Regions from separate parts of the Ruminococcus sp. AF17-12 genome, predicted to be linked through region 2. Evidence: predicted binding sites of a transcription regulator. Region 2 holds the regulator's gene; each other region holds the start of a gene.
What was found. The regulator LexA, encoded in region 2, represses DNA repair genes until DNA is damaged. The targets are predictions, from matches to a motif close to CNAACANNTGTTNG.
Positions count from the first base shown of each region.

Region 1: the regulator LexA is predicted to act here: its motif matches at 1,354-1,367, upstream of uvrB (excinuclease ABC subunit UvrB).
Region 3: the regulator LexA is predicted to act here: its motif matches at 1,368-1,381, upstream of uvrA (excinuclease ABC subunit UvrA).

Region 1 is NZ_QUGY01000007.1:27,211-32,507, forward strand. It holds gene uvrB (excinuclease ABC subunit UvrB) at 1-1,219, opposite strand, end outside; gene DWW77_RS09165 (amidohydrolase) at 1,450-3,060, opposite strand; gene DWW77_RS09170 (alanine/glycine:cation symporter family protein) at 3,064-4,515, opposite strand; gene DWW77_RS09180 (EutP/PduV family microcompartment system protein) at 4,812-5,297, opposite strand, start outside.
Region 2 is NZ_QUGY01000002.1:115,962-121,258, reverse strand. It holds gene nadD (nicotinate-nucleotide adenylyltransferase) at 1-354, shown strand, start outside; gene yqeK (bis(5'-nucleosyl)-tetraphosphatase (symmetrical) YqeK) at 341-955, shown strand; gene rsfS (ribosome silencing factor) at 962-1,327, shown strand; gene lexA (transcriptional repressor LexA) at 1,505-2,125, opposite strand; gene DWW77_RS02685 (biotin/lipoyl attachment domain-containing protein) at 2,340-3,782, shown strand; gene DWW77_RS02680 (YggS family pyridoxal phosphate-dependent enzyme) at 3,802-4,494, shown strand; gene DWW77_RS02675 (cell division protein SepF) at 4,519-5,172, shown strand; gene DWW77_RS02670 (YlmH family RNA-binding protein) at 5,177-5,297, shown strand, end outside.
Region 3 is NZ_QUGY01000008.1:61,446-66,742, forward strand. It holds gene DWW77_RS10295 (hypothetical protein) at 1-214, shown strand, start outside; gene hemW (radical SAM family heme chaperone HemW) at 204-1,340, shown strand; gene uvrA (excinuclease ABC subunit UvrA) at 1,495-4,344, shown strand; gene DWW77_RS10310 (rod shape-determining protein) at 4,478-5,297, shown strand, end outside.

The DNA.
Region 1 (5,297 bases), on a different contig from region 2:
CACGGAGAAGCTCATGGTCATATTCATATTCTCCCGGTGTCGCAGATACAAACATTACCTGGTCAAGCTTGTTCTCGAATTCATCAAAGCTCAATGGACGGTTATCCTTGGCAGACGGAAGTCGGAAGCCGTAATCCACCAGTGTCTGTTTACGGCTCTGATCACCGGCATACATACCGCCAACCTGGGGAACTGTCTTATGGGACTCATCTATAATAAGTAAAAAATCATCTCCGAAGTAATCCATCAGTGTATACGGCGGCTGCCCCGGTGCAAGCCCTGTCAGGTGTCTGGAATAGTTCTCGATTCCGGAGCAGAATCCCGTTTCCCTCATCATTTCCACATCAAAGTTGGTTCGCTCCGCAATTCGCTGAGCCTCGATCAGTTTGTCCTCACTTTTGAAATATTCCACCTGATGCTTCATCTCTTCCAGAATGGCATCTGCCGCACGGCGGATCTGCTCCTGTGGTACTACATAATGAGACGCCGGGAAAATAGCCGCATGGCTTTCCACACTTTTGATTTCACCGGTAAGCACATCGATATCTGTGATCCGCTCAATCTCATCTCCGAAAAATTCCACACGCACTGCCCTGTCCGTGGAGTTTGCCGGAAAGATTTCCAGTACATCTCCCCGGACACGAAAGGTTCCTCGGTGGAAATCCATCTCATTTCTTGTATACTGAATGTCGATCAGCTGTTTGATAACCTCATCACGGTCCTTCTCCATTCCAGGGCGAAGAGAGATCATCATGTCAAAAAATTCCTGCGGCGCACCCAATCCGTAGATACAGGAGACAGAAGAGACCACAATCACATCCTTCCGTTCACATAAGGCTGCTGTGGCAGACAGGCGGAGCTTATCGATCTCATCGTTAGTGGACGCATCCTTGGCAATGTAGGTGTCTGTTGACGGGACGTAAGCCTCTGGCTGATAGTAATCGTAGTAGGAGACAAAGTATTCCACTGCGTTCTCAGGGAAGAATTCCTTGAACTCTCCGTAGAGCTGTGCCGCCAGTGTTTTATTGTGCGCAAGTACCAAAGTTGGCTTGTTTAACTTGGCGATAACATTCGCCATGGTGAAGGTCTTACCGGAGCCTGTGACACCAAGCAAAGTCTCGAACTGGTTGCCTTCTTTAAAACCCTTGACCAGTTTTTCGATAGCCTGAGGCTGGTCTCCTGTGGGTTGGTATTCGGAGTGTAATTTGAAATGATCCATATGGTTCTCCTTGTTGTTCTGAAATTTGTGGATATGTAAATACTGCCTGTTACTATATGTAAAGAGAGTGCTTTTATCTTTATTATTGTTGCTTTTACAGTATATCATTCAGAATAAAAAAAGTATAGGGCAATCGAATATTTGTTCTATACTTTTTACTGCACCACACAAAAAGGCAGAGCCTGCTCCACTCAGACTCTGCCTCTCACTTTTTTCTTTTTATACTGCCGTTATTCTTCTGCTTCTCTCTCATAAACGATCTCACCGTCAAGAACTGTCATATCCACTTTCGTGGTCTTGATCTCATCCGGGTCGATCTCATAGATATCCTTCTCGATAACTACGAAGTCCGCATTTTTACCCACTTCGATGGTTCCGTTCTCTTCTTCTGTATAGGAAGCGTAAGCTGCGTTTTTTGTAAAAAGCTTCACCGCCTCATCTACAGACATTTTTTCGGATGGGATCCAGCCTTCCTGTGGCTGACCGCTGATATTTTTGCGAGTGACTGCAAAATAAATATTCTCCATGGCATCAAAGCTTACCACAGGAGCATCCGAACCGCCGGATGCATGGATTCCCATATCCAGCATGCTTTTCCATGCATACACCTTATCCATACGGTGTGCACCGATGGCAGGTTCCACTGTGTTCATATCCAGATCGATAAATACCGGTTGGATATATGCCAGAAGATCCTGGTCTTTCATCCCCTGCAAAATACGCGGATTGGTGATCTGGCAATGCACGATACCATGTCTGCCCTTTTTGTTATCCTTCCGGTAAGGAGATTTCGCAGCTGCCTCAATGACCATATCCATGGCACGATCACCGATACAGTGTACCGCTGCCTGCATCTGATGCCGGTCAAAAAAAGCAAACAGATCGTCAAGCTCATCCTGACTGAATGTGATGATCCCCGTATTTCCCGGTGCATCCTCGTAAGGCTCATTCATGGCCGCTGTTCTTGCACCAAGAGAACCATCCTGGATCAGTTTCATCGGCCCGATTGTAAAGTATTCTCCTCTCTGTCCGGTACGATATCCTTCCTCAATAAAAGCCTTCGCATCCTCCACCCGCTCAAAAAGGCACTGCTCATAATGGCGGATACTCAGCTCTCCTCTGGCATCCAGTGCCTTGTAGGAGGCCATGATCCGACGCCAGTTTTTTCCCGGAAGGGAGGCAAGATCATCGGACTGTACCCCTGTAAATCCACATTCATTCAGCTTCTTCGCACTGTATTTGATGTAGCCTTCCACTTCTTCCTGGGACGGTGCATCCAATACGGAAGAATAAAACTGTACTGCGTTCTCCTTCAGAAGTCCGGTATCCAGATCAACCTCCTTCTCAATCTCCGGGAACTCCGGGATTTTTTTCAGAAGCTCCAGACCGCAGCTGTTGCACACAGCCACATGCCCGCAGACACGCACCATAATGATGGGGATTTCCATTGAGAGCGCATCCAGCTCATCCTTATGCGGATAGCGCGGCTTATCAAAATGCTCCTCATTCCAGCCTCTGCAGTAGAGCCAGGTCAGCTTCTGACCTTTGCTCTCCTCCAGTCTTTTTTTTGCTGCGGCAAGCATTTCCTCAACACTTGTACAGTCAAACAGTTTCACAGATCTTTCCACAAATGCATAATGCAGCATATGCATATGTGTATCCACAAAACCGGGCAGCATCAGCCTTCCCTTAAGATCGATCCAATTTTTGCAGGAAAAAGCTTCCGCTTCTTTATTAGTTCCCACAAAAACGATCCGGCCATTTTCGATTCCCACAGCCTCTGCTACTTTTTCACTGTTATCCAGTGTTCTTATACATCCATTAAAAAAAATCGTATCCACTGTTTATTTTTCCTCTTTTTCTTTTTTATCCTCGTAGAAAAGTGCCATATCCTTGTCTACCTTTCCGATTCCCATGTAACGCGCCTTGTAATCCTTCAGCAGCTTAAAGAAGGTACCACTTAAGATAAACAACGTGGCAACATTTACAAATGTAGGGAATACGGTTGTAAAGTCTGCAATTACCCACAGCTGCGCCGGTGTTCCGTTTCCGTAAAGAGTAAGCACTGTGACCAGAAGGCCCCATAATGGTGTTCCAAGGACAAAAACCTTCTCTGCGATCTTCAGAACCTTCTGATTATTTTTCAGCCAGTGCTTCAGGATCACGCTGTAGTAGGTGAACCATCCGGTTGATGTTGTCAGTCCGAAAAGGAAAATACTGATCGCGATCAGTGCTCTCGCAACAGAGCCCATTCCGGACTCAAACGCTGTCAGTGTCAGCTCTGATCCCTGAAGTCCTGAATTCCAGTAGCCGGTGGTGATAACAACAAGACCTGTCATGGAGCAGACTACGATGGTATCTGCAAATACCTCAAAGGCTCCCATCAGTCCCTGTTTTACAGGATGGTCTGTCTTTGCGGAAGCATGGATCATGGGAGATGTTCCCCAGCCTGCCTCGTTACTGTATACGGAACGGGCAAATCCAAGACGCATTGCTGTTGCAACACCGGCTCCCATAAATCCGCCGACTGCCGCCTGTGTTGTAAATGCCCCCTTGAAGATCAGTCCAAAAGTTTCCGGCAGCTTGTCAAAATTCACTACCAGTATTGCAAGAGATCCTACAATGTAAAGCATGCACATGATCGGTGTCATATAGGAAGAGATCACACCGACTTTCTTTACACCGCCGATGATGATCAGATAGATCGCTGCCACATACAGAAGTGACGGTACGATGTACGGCAGGTGGAAGGTACTTCCGACAGCCTCTGATACTGTATAATTCTGTAAGGTAATGAACCATGTCATAAAAATACAGCCGCCGAACAGCACTGCAAAAAGTTTCCAGAAGGGAAGCTTTTTCTCTCCGCCAAGTCCCTTCTGCATATAGTAGGTTGGGCCTCCCTGATACTCACCATTTGGCTGTTTTTCTCTGTAGTATACAGCAAGTGTTACCTCTGCCATCTTGATGACCATGGCAAGAAGCGCTGCGATCCAGAGCCAGAATAATGCACCAGGTCCTCCTGTTGCAATAGCCGTTGCAACACCGGACATATTGGATACACCAACGGTACCTCCGATTGCAATGGAAATAGCCTGGAACGGTGTCAGGCTCTTTCCGTCATCTCCGCCTTCCTGGCGACGTTCTTTACTGAACATGTTTTTCACAATGTAACCAAAATGGCGGAACTGGAAGAAACCGGAACGTACTGTCAGATATATGCCTGTAGCGAGGATCGTGATCAGCAGCGGCAGTCCCCAGAGCCAGTTGGTCAGATTTTCAAATAATTCAAACATCTTTTCCTCTCCTGTCTTTCTTATTGTTTGTCTTTTGCATCCATTCGGAAAATCTGTGTATAGAATATAAAAAATCCCCGGAACATGAAGGCAGATACGGATACCCGGAGTTCCCGACATACAGCTCTTCTACCATATATCTGCGAGCCCCGTTTCTATCCTCTTTATCCTTCATGCTCTGGGGATCTTACATATCAGTTCACGAATCTTCCAAACGATCACAGTATATCACACTTCCGGAGGAATTTCTACGTTTTCTGTTTGAATTTTGTATTTTTATTCATTTTTCGTGAATATTACCGTATCGACTCCGGATACTCCACCCCTTCCGGCATGGGATCCCATTCGTTAAGGCCAATGCTCTGCTTGAATTTCGCCTGTTCAAGCGTAAGCTTCGGGAGATCATCCTGCAGATAATCCATCAGCTCGCTGATACCTTCCCTTGTCTTGTTATTTACCATAAAGATCCTCTCACAGCCCATGTTCTCCATCCACTGTCTGACCATTGGAATGTTGGCATGGGGGGAATCTACCTTGGTGATGATCCCGATCAGCGGCCGCAGGAGAAAATTCTTGCTGCCGTCACTGAACAGGTTAAACGGCTCATTGGCTGCCTGTACAATAGCGATCACATCCGCCTCAAAGGAAAAGCAGGCCAGTCCTACGCTGAAATGCTTGGATTCCGCATATTCTCCCGGTGAATCAATGGTATCTTCATTTGTATTGGTATACTGGGTCTTATGATAATGAAGCTCTTCCCCTTTAAGCGCCTGCGTCAGGGA
Region 2 (5,297 bases):
CTGAATAAAGCGAATCCGGACACAGAGTATTATTTTATCATCGGTGCAGATTCGCTTTTTAATTTTGATACCTGGATGGAACCGGAACGCATTTGTCAGGAAGCAGTACTGGTAGTGGCAACCAGAGATCATACTCCATTGAAGGAACTTGATCAGCAGATGCAACTTCTGTCACAGAAGTATAACGGGAATTTTATTCGACTGGATACCATGAATATTGATGTTTCCAGTGAGCTGCTCCGTTCCTGGCATGAAAGCGGGCAGAGTCTCCGCTATTATGTTCCCAAGCCTGTGATTTCCTATATTGAGAAAAACGATATCTATAAAGGAAATGATTCAGATGGGAAAATATGATTTTATCAAGATAAAAAAGAAACTTTCCAAATATCTGGATGAGGCCAGATTTGAGCATACAATGGGGGTTATGTACACTTGTGCTGCGCTTGCCATGGTTTATGATTATGATCTGGAGGATGCACAGGCTGCAGGACTTCTTCATGACAGTGCAAAGTGTATTCCTAATAAAAAGAAACTGAAGCTGTGCAGCCAGCATGATATTCCGGTATCAGATTTTGAAAAGGATCATCCGTTTCTTCTTCATGCCAAACTGGGGGCTTATGTGGCCAGCAGTAAATATGATATTAAAGACGAAGAGATCCTGACAGCGATCACTTATCATACAACAGGAAGACCGGGAATGAGCCTTCTTGAGAAGATCGTATATATTTCAGACTATATTGAACCAATGCGTGACAAAGCTCCGAATCTTGCGAAGGTGCGAAAGATTGCTTTTGAAGATCTGGATGAGTGTATGTATGAGATTTTAAAGGATACACTGGAATATCTGGAGGAAAATCCCAAGGAAATCGACAGTACGACCAGGGATGCTTATGTTTATTATAAAGAACTCCATGACAGAAAAATGCAGGATGCAGCCAACAGACAGGAGGATTAAAATTCTATGAGTATCGAAAAAGAGATGGTCCGGATCGCCTGCAAGGCACTGGATGATAAAAAAGCAAAGGATATCAAGATCATTGATATCCATGAGGTTTCCGTGATCGCAGATTATTTTGTGATCGCAAGTGCTTCCAACCAGAATCAGGTACAGGCAATGGTTGACAATGCAGATGAAATGCTTGGCCGTGCCGGATATGAAGCAAAACAGATCGAGGGAACCAGAAACTCCAGCTGGGTCCTCATGGATTACGGTGATATGATCATCCATATCTTTGATGAGGAAAACAGACTTTTCTACGATCTTGAGAGGATTTGGAGAGACGGCAAGATTCTTGATGCGGAAGAATTTCTTGGTGAGAATGAGTAAAATTTGTTATATTAGTTTACTGTAAAAATATTATGTGAACTAAATAAGAAGAAATCAAAAAGCAGAAGTTTTCTGCTGAAAAAAAAGAGAGATATCTTTGTGGGGCTGTACAGCTACCTTAAAGATATCTCTCTTTTTAAATCACATTACATTGGGTGGGATCTGTTGTTTATATTATCATGAAAAGAAACGAAATACACCAAATACTTTGCCGAGGATCTGCAGATTACCGGTGATGATGATCGGTTCCATATTGTCGTTCTCCGGCTGAAGTCGATAATAACCATTTTCTTTGTAGAAAGTCTTAACTGTTGCAGAATCATCGATCAGAGCAACTACCATGTCGCCGTTTTCTGCTGTTGCCTGCTGCTTTACAAGAACCTGATCTCCATCAAAAATACCTGCATTGATCATACTGTCGCCTTTGACAGTCAGCATGAAACTTTGTTCATTGGGCATATATTCAGCCGGGATCGGAAAGTAAGCATCGATATTTTCCACTGCCAGGATCGGCTGTCCGGCAGCAACAGTGCCTACAAGAGGAACATTGACAACCTCGCGGCGGACCAGATTGAAATTATCATCAATGATCTCGATCGCACGGGGCTTGGTGGCATCTCTGCGGATATATCCGTTTTTTTCCAGAGCTTCCAGATGGGAGTGAACGGAAGATGTGGATTTCAGGTTTACTGCTTCACAGATTTCACGGACGGAGGGCGGAAAACCTCTGTTAAGGATCTCATTTTTCATATAATCCAGTATTTCCTGCTGCTTTTTACTGATTCTGCCATATGTCATGTGTACTTACCTCCCTGGGTTGATTTTATCTGCTGTCGACCATAATATGACAGCATCACGAAATTATATTTTGAATAGTATAACATACTTTTGAAAAAATGGCAAACGGATATTCGGAAAGTATGTTCGCACGTTTTAAAGCTTGTATTCATTTAAATAAAATGTTACAATAAAACGAACTTTAAGAGATGAACGATGTAAAGGAGGCATTCATTTGCCGGATAATAAAGTACATTCCGGAAAAACTCCGGGATTCTTAGCAAAGCTTCGTAAAATTTTTGGTCTGAACATTGGAACTGTAATGTTCGGAGCAATTTTTATCTATATGATCTTTAGTGTGATTCTTTATCTTACAGCTTCTCATATGGAATCTTATCAGGTTCCCTCCGGTCCGTTATCCATGAATGAGACATACACAGGGCTGGCGATCATGACAGAGAACGTAGTGCAGGCAGATGCGGGCGGTTACGTTACATATTACGCAAGGGAAGGTACCAAGATCAATGCCAACGGTGCTGTCTACAGCCTGAACAGTTCAAGATCTGCAGACAATGTAACCTCTCTGAGCAGAGAGGAACTGGCGGATATACGCAGTAATATGCAAAGCTTTTCCAAAGGATTTGATCCCAGCAAATTCAACAGTGCCTATAGTTTTAAATATCAGCTCAATGGAAGCATCCTTCAGTATGCTTCAGACAGTTCGGGAGCTTCTTCTGCAAGCACGACGTCTGAAGATGGAGAGGAAGCCACAGTTACAACTATAGTTTCCAGTGATCCAAATATCCGCCGTGCGCAGACAGACGGGATCATCCTGTATTCTACAGATGGCTACGAAACCAAAACCGTTGATAATGTCACAGCTGCTGATTTTGATCAGAATTCCTATCAGGAAACGGATCTGAAAACAGATGGACAGATAAAGGCCGGAGATGATATTTATACGATCATTACAGATGAACGCTGGAGTCTTTTGATCCCTTTAAGTGAGAAGCAGGCTGCTAATCTGAAGGAGCGTACATCGATCCGCGTCAAGTTCCTGAAAGATGATCTGACGCAGACAGGAGACTTTTCGATCATGGAGATCGATGGGGCTAAATACGGTAAGATTGATTTTAATAAGGGACTGATCCGATATGCGTCAGACCGGTTTCTGGAAATAGAACTTGTCACGAACAATGTGACAGGTTTAAAGATCCCGTTATCTTCTATCGTAACGAAGGAGTTTTATGCAATACCTTCCAAATATCTTACGACGGATGATGAAACACAGCAATCCGGATTTATGCTTTCCGGCAGAAATAAAAAAGGCGACAGTACGACAACCTTTGTCAATGCCGGTATCTATGGCCGTGATGAGATCACAGACAAAGAAACACAGGAAACAAGCTATATTTATTACGTAGACAAGAATAAATTTAAAGAAGGCGATGCTCTTGTTGATCCGGATAGTGGAGAGAAGTTTATCATCGGAGATACAGAAGTTCTGGAGGGAGTTTTCTGTGTCAATCAGGGATATGCGGTATTCCGCCGGATCGAGATCCTGGATGAAAATGAGGAATATGCGGTTGTATCAAAGGAAACCTATAATGGGCTTGTCCGATATGACCGTATTGTGAAAAATGCAGATAAAGTAAGTGAACAGGATATACTTTACTAATTAAAGGAGGATTTATATCATGGTAGCGGAAAATTTGGCACAGGTGCAGAAAAATATTAATGAATCCTGCAATAAAATTAACAGAGATCCGAATGAAGTCACACTGATCGCAGTAAGCAAAACCAAACCGGTGGAAATGCTGAAGGAGGCTTATGATGCCGGAGCACGTGTCTTTGGAGAGAACAAAGTGCAGGAGATCGTGGATAAATATGATCAGATGCCTTCAGATGTCAAATGGCATATGATCGGACATCTTCAGCGTAATAAAGTAAAATATATTGTGGATAAAGTTGCAATGATCCATTCTGTAGATTCGCTTCGCTTGGCCGAGACGATTGAAAAAGAAGCAGCGAAAAAAGCGGTTATTGTTCCGATCCTTATAGAAGTAAATGTAGCGCAGGAAGAAAGTAAATTTGGTCTGAAACCGGAAGAAGTTTTACCGCTTATAGAACAGATCGCAGATTTTTCACACATTCGGATAAAGGGGCTCATGACAATTGCTCCCTATGTTGATAATGCAGAGGAAAATCGCGAAATTTTCCGTGAACTTAAGAAATTAAGTGTTGACATTGCTGCTAAAAACATTAATAATGTTACTATGAGTGTTCTGAGTATGGGAATGACCGGAGATTACATGGTTGCCGTGCAGGAGGGCGCTACGATGGTGCGTGTAGGCACTGGTATTTTTGGTGCAAGAAATTACGCATTATAAGACTAATAAGATTGGAGATTTAAAATGGGCGTTTTAGACAAGTTTTTAGATGCCATCAAACTGAACGACGATTATGACGATGACGAATTGTTAGATGATAGCCTTCTTGAGGATGAGGACGATTATGATGACGATTTCCTCGATGAAGATGATGATATGGAAGAGAAACCAAAGAAGAAATTTTTTGAGAAATTTTCCAAGAAAAAAAATGACGAGGAAGAGGATTTTCTGGAGGATGAGCCGGAAGATGAAACGGTTAAGGCACCTGTTGCTAAGTCATCTGCAAAGACAGCTGCAGCCAAGGCCCCGGCAAGGCAGGAACGTATTTCCAGACCGGCACCTTCTTCCAAGATCACCCCAATGCGTACAAGCAAGCGTTCTTCCCAGGCTGCAAATATGGAAGTTTGTGTGATCAAGCCTACAACCATGGAGGAAGCAAGAGAAATTGCGGATACACTGGTCGATAATTCTACCGTGATCCTGAATCTTGAAGGAATCGATGTGGAGCTTGCACAGAGGATCATCGATTTTACTTCCGGTGCATGTTATTCACTTGGAGGAAGCCTTCAGCAGGTATCCAGCTATATTTTTGTACTTGGACCATATAATGTAGATATTACAGGTGATCTTCAGAATATCCTTGGCGGTTCTGTGCCGTCTGTTAGAGTGGGTTATTAACCTCATGGATAAAGAAGAACTTTATGTTAAGAGAATCCGTGAACTGGCAAATCTGGCCTATCAGAGAGATATTACCACATTTACGGATTTTCTTAATTTAAATGAACGGAATATTTTAAACAGTC
Region 3 (5,297 bases), on a different contig from region 2:
TGCAGTGACGAGCAATGGAAATCTGACAATGGTCAATGAGTACCTGGCAGAAAACGGCAGTGAGGCATTGGGGATCGATGGCGTGACACCGACACCGGCTGCTTCGGATGGAAGCACGGATAATGCGGATAGTGCCGGTGAAGATACAAGCTCCGATGAGGATAATGATACATCAGGTAGTGGTGGAGAGGAAGGAGCCATGGATGGAGAATGAGGCGAAAAAACCGCTGGAGCTCTATATCCATATTCCGTTTTGTGTAAAAAAATGCGATTACTGTGATTTCCTTTCCGGACCTGCCGGAAAAGAGAGGCAGCGTGAATATTTCCAGGCTCTGGAAAGGGAGATTGCCGCTGTTCCGGATTTTTCGGACAGGGAGATCACCACAGTTTTTATCGGCGGAGGAACACCTTCCGTGCCGGATCCGTCTCTTGTTGGAGAGATGCTGGATCAGATCAGAAATAAGTTTTTTGTGGCCCCGGATGCTGAGATCACCATCGAAGCAAATCCGGGGACTTTATATAAAGAAAAACTTCAGATATATCTGGAACACGGGATCAACCGGCTGAGTCTGGGGCTTCAGTCCCCGCAGAATCGGGAATTAAAGATCCTTGGAAGGATCCATACGTGGGAAGAGTTTCAGGAGAGCTTTTTTATGGCAAGGGATGCAGGCTTTTCCAACATCAATATCGATCTGATGAGTGCCATTCCGGAACAGACCTATGCAGACTGGGAAAAAAATCTCCGCACGGTGGCAGGGCTTTCGCCAGAACATATTTCCGCCTATAGTCTGATCATTGAGGAAGGCACTCCTTTCGGGGAGAGAAAGCTGAAATTGCCGGATGAGGATACGGAGTACCGTATGTATGAGAATACGGCAGGGATCCTGGAGGAATATGGGTTTCATCAGTACGAGATCTCCAATTATGCGAAAGGCGGACGGGAATGCCGTCATAATAAGGGATACTGGCAGAGGATCGATTATCTGGGACTGGGACTTGGGGCGTCTTCACTTCTGAATCATATGCGTTTTTCCAATACTGCGGATATGAAGGAATATATTGGAAACAGTGCGTTTCCGGATAAGATCCGCCAGAATATGGAAAGCCTTACAGAGGCAGATGAGATGGCTGAGTTTATGTTTCTGGGGCTTCGGATGACAGAGGGCGTTTCAATGGAAGCGTTTGCGAAATATTTCGGAAAAAATATGGAAAACGTTTACGGAGAGGTCCTGAAAAAACATCTGGAGATCGGAATGCTGGAACAAAAAGGAGACAGGATATATCTTTCGAGAAAGGGAATCCATGTGAGCAATGGAGTGATGGCGGATTTTCTGCTGTAGAAAAATTTGTCGATTTTTTCACCTTGACGAACGGATGTTCTGGCAGTATACTGATAAAAAATCAGAAGTTTTACAGCGGAATAAGAGAGGTAGATTCTGCTGTTGAGAAGAATACCGGAGTATTTTTTATGACCGGACAGAGTAGGAGGCTTTCATGTCAGCAGAAGCAAACGATAAGAAGCGTTTTATCAGGATACGCGGAGCCAATGAGAATAATCTTAAGAATCTTAGCGTCGATATTCCCAGAGACCAGTTTGTGGTACTTACCGGACTCAGCGGCTCCGGTAAGTCATCTCTTGCATTTGATACCATTTATGCAGAGGGACAGAGACGTTATATGGAGTCACTTTCTTCCTATGCGAGGCAGTTCCTGGGACAGATGGAGAAACCGGATGTGGAGAGTATCGAGGGCCTTCCGCCGGCAATCTCCATTGATCAGAAGTCAACGAACCGGAATCCCCGTTCTACAGTGGGTACGGTAACGGAGATCTACGATTATTTCCGACTTCTGTATGCCCGTGTGGGAATCCCGCACTGTCCCAAATGTGGAAGGGAAATCCGCAAACAGACGGTAGATCAGATGGTGGATCAGATCATGACGCTTCCGGAACGCCAGAAGATCCAGCTTCTTGCACCGGTAGTGCGGGGCCGCAAGGGAACCCATGTTAAACTTCTGGATCAGGCCAGAAGAAGCGGATATGTGAGAGTGCAGATTGACGGAAATCTCTATGAGCTTTCTGAGGAGATCAAGCTGGATAAGAATATCAAACATAACATTGAGATCGTTGTGGATCGACTTATTGTGAAACCGGGAATAGAGAAGCGTCTTTCCGATTCTATTGAAACCGTGCTGGATCTGGCGGATGGTCTGCTGGTAGTAGACACTATGGACGGGAAGCTTCTGAATTTCAGTCAGAGTTTTTCCTGTCCGGATTGCGGCATCAGCATTGATGAGATCGAACCCAGGAGCTTTTCCTTTAATAATCCATTTGGTGCCTGCCCGCAGTGTCTGGGTCTTGGATATAAGATGGAATTTGATATCGATCTGATGATTCCGGATAAGAAACGGAGTATCAATGAAGGGGCTATCGCTGTTCTCGGATGGCAGTCCTGTACTACGCAGGGAAGTTTTTCCAGAGCAATCCTGGATGCCCTGGCAAGGGAATATGAATTTTCTCTGGATACACCTTTCTGCGAGTATCCGAAGAAGGTACAGGATATCCTCATCCATGGTACCGGCGGTCATTCTGTGAAGGTTTATTATAAAGGACAGCGGGGAGAGGGCGTTTACGATGTGGCGTTCCCGGGACTGATTCGCAATGTGGAGCAGAGATACCGTGAAACCGGTTCCGAGGCCATGAAGCAGGAATACGAGAGCTTTATGCGGATTACTCCGTGCACCACATGTAAGGGACAGAGGCTGAAGAAGGAGTCACTGGCAGTGACCGTGGCGGATAAGAATATTTATGAAGTGACCAATATGCCGGTACAGAAGCTGCAGGGCTTTTTCCGCGATCTGAAGCTTTCAAAGCAGCAGGAGCTTATTGGAAGACAGATCCTGAAGGAAATCCGCGCCAGGGTTGGATTTCTGGCAGAGGTTGGCCTGGAGTATCTTTCACTTGGAAGAGCTACCGGAACCCTTTCCGGCGGAGAAGCTCAGAGGATCCGTCTTGCCACACAGATCGGATCCGGGCTTGTGGGGGTTGCATATATCCTGGATGAGCCGAGTATCGGGCTTCACCAGAGAGATAATGACAAGCTTCTGGGGGCACTGATGCGTCTCCGTGATCTTGGCAACAGTCTGATCGTGGTGGAGCATGATGAAGATACCATGCGTGCTGCAGACTGTGTCATCGATATCGGCCCCGGAGCCGGAGAACATGGCGGACAACTGGTCGCAATGGGGACAGCTGAGGATCTGATGAAAAATGAGCAGTCTGTGACAGGAGCTTATTTAAGCGGAAGGCTGAAGATCCCGGTACCGGAAGTGAGGAAGGAACCAACCGGATTTCTTCATATAAAGGGTGCGGCAGAGAACAACCTGAAGCATATCGACGTAGATATTCCTCTGGGAGTGATGACCTGTATCACAGGTGTTTCCGGCTCCGGTAAGAGCTCTCTGATCAATGAAATCCTGTACAAGAGACTTGCCAGAGACTTGAACCGTGCCAGAGTGATCCCCGGGAAACATGATGACATCCTGGGTATCGATCAGCTGGATAAGGTGATCAATATCGACCAGTCCCCGATCGGAAGAACTCCCCGTTCCAATCCTGCCACATATACCGGAGTTTTTGACCAGATCCGTGATCTTTTTGCAGCCACCGCAGATGCCAAGGCAAAGGGCTACAAGAAAGGCCGTTTCAGTTTTAATGTCAAGGGCGGACGGTGCGAGGCCTGCAGCGGTGACGGAATCATCAAGATCGAGATGCATTTTCTTCCGGATGTATATGTGCCTTGCGAAGTCTGCAAGGGCAAACGCTACAATCGTGAGACTCTGGAAGTGAAGTATAAGGGCAAGAGCATTTATGATGTATTGAATATGACTGTGGAAGAAGCACTGACATTTTTTGAGAATGTACCGTCGATCCGGAGAAAGATCGAGACCTTGTATGATGTAGGGCTTTCCTATATCCGTCTGGGTCAGCCCTCCACCACTCTTTCCGGAGGAGAAGCACAGCGTATCAAGCTTGCCACAGAACTCAGCAAGCGCAGTACCGGAAAGACGATCTATATCCTGGATGAGCCTACCACAGGACTGCACTTTGCGGATGTCCACAAGCTGATCGAGATCCTGCGCCGTCTGTCTGAAGGAGGAAACACCGTTGTGGTCATTGAGCACAATCTGGATGTGATCAAGACGGCAGATCATATTATTGATATCGGACCGGAAGGCGGTGACAGAGGCGGAACGGTAATTGCCAGAGGAACTCCGGAGGAAGTAGCAGAGAATCCGGTTTCCTACACCGGTAAATATGTGAAAAAATATCTGGAACAGAAATAACCGGTAAAAGTTCTTTTCAATTTCTGTGGTTTTGTATATAATGAAGTGCGGGAACGTTCCGGCACAGACCGGAACAGAATAAGTCATAAATGCGTCAGCATACAGAATGCGTATGACGCAGGCGGGAGGATTTATGCCGGCAAAGGATATTGGAATCGATCTGGGAACCAGAAACAGTCTGGTGTTTTCCACAGGCAAGGGAATCGTTTTAAGAGAGCCCTCTGTGGTTGTTTATGATAAAGATACAGAGAAGATCAGAGCAATCGGTGAGGAAGCCAGACAGATGGCAAGCCATCTGACTTCCAATATGGAAGTGATCTGGCCAATCCGAAGAGGTGTGATCGTAGATTATAATGTAATGGAAAAGATGCTGAAATATTTTATTTCACAGGCTATGGGACGGAGAGCGTTCCGGAAGCCGAGAGTCAGCATCAGTGTTCCGAGCGGGATCACAGAGATTGAGCGTAAAGCAATTGAGGAAGCTGCCTATCAGTCAGGAGCCAGGGAAGTTTTTCTTGTGGATGAGCCCATTGCTGCTGCTATCGGGGCAGGTGTAGACATTACCAAGCCATTTGGCAATCTGATCGTGGACATCGGTGCAGGGACCACGGATGTTGCGGTCGTATCCGTAGGAGGTGTGGTTGTTTCCGCATCTGTGAAGGTTGCAGGAGATAATTTTGATCATGCGATCATGAATTATGTACGTGAGAAGCACAGCCTCTTTATCGGGGAGGATGCAGCGGAGAATATCAAGATCAAGATCGGAACAGCCAGTGAAGAAGCGGATCTTCGCACGATGGAGGTCAAGGGCAGAAATATCATCACAGGACTTCCGAAGGTGGCAACACTGACTTCTGAGGAGATCCGGACCGCTTTGCGGGAAACGACCGGACAGATCGTAGAGACAGTCCATGGCGTTCTTGAGAAAACACCGCCGGAGCTGGCGGCAGATA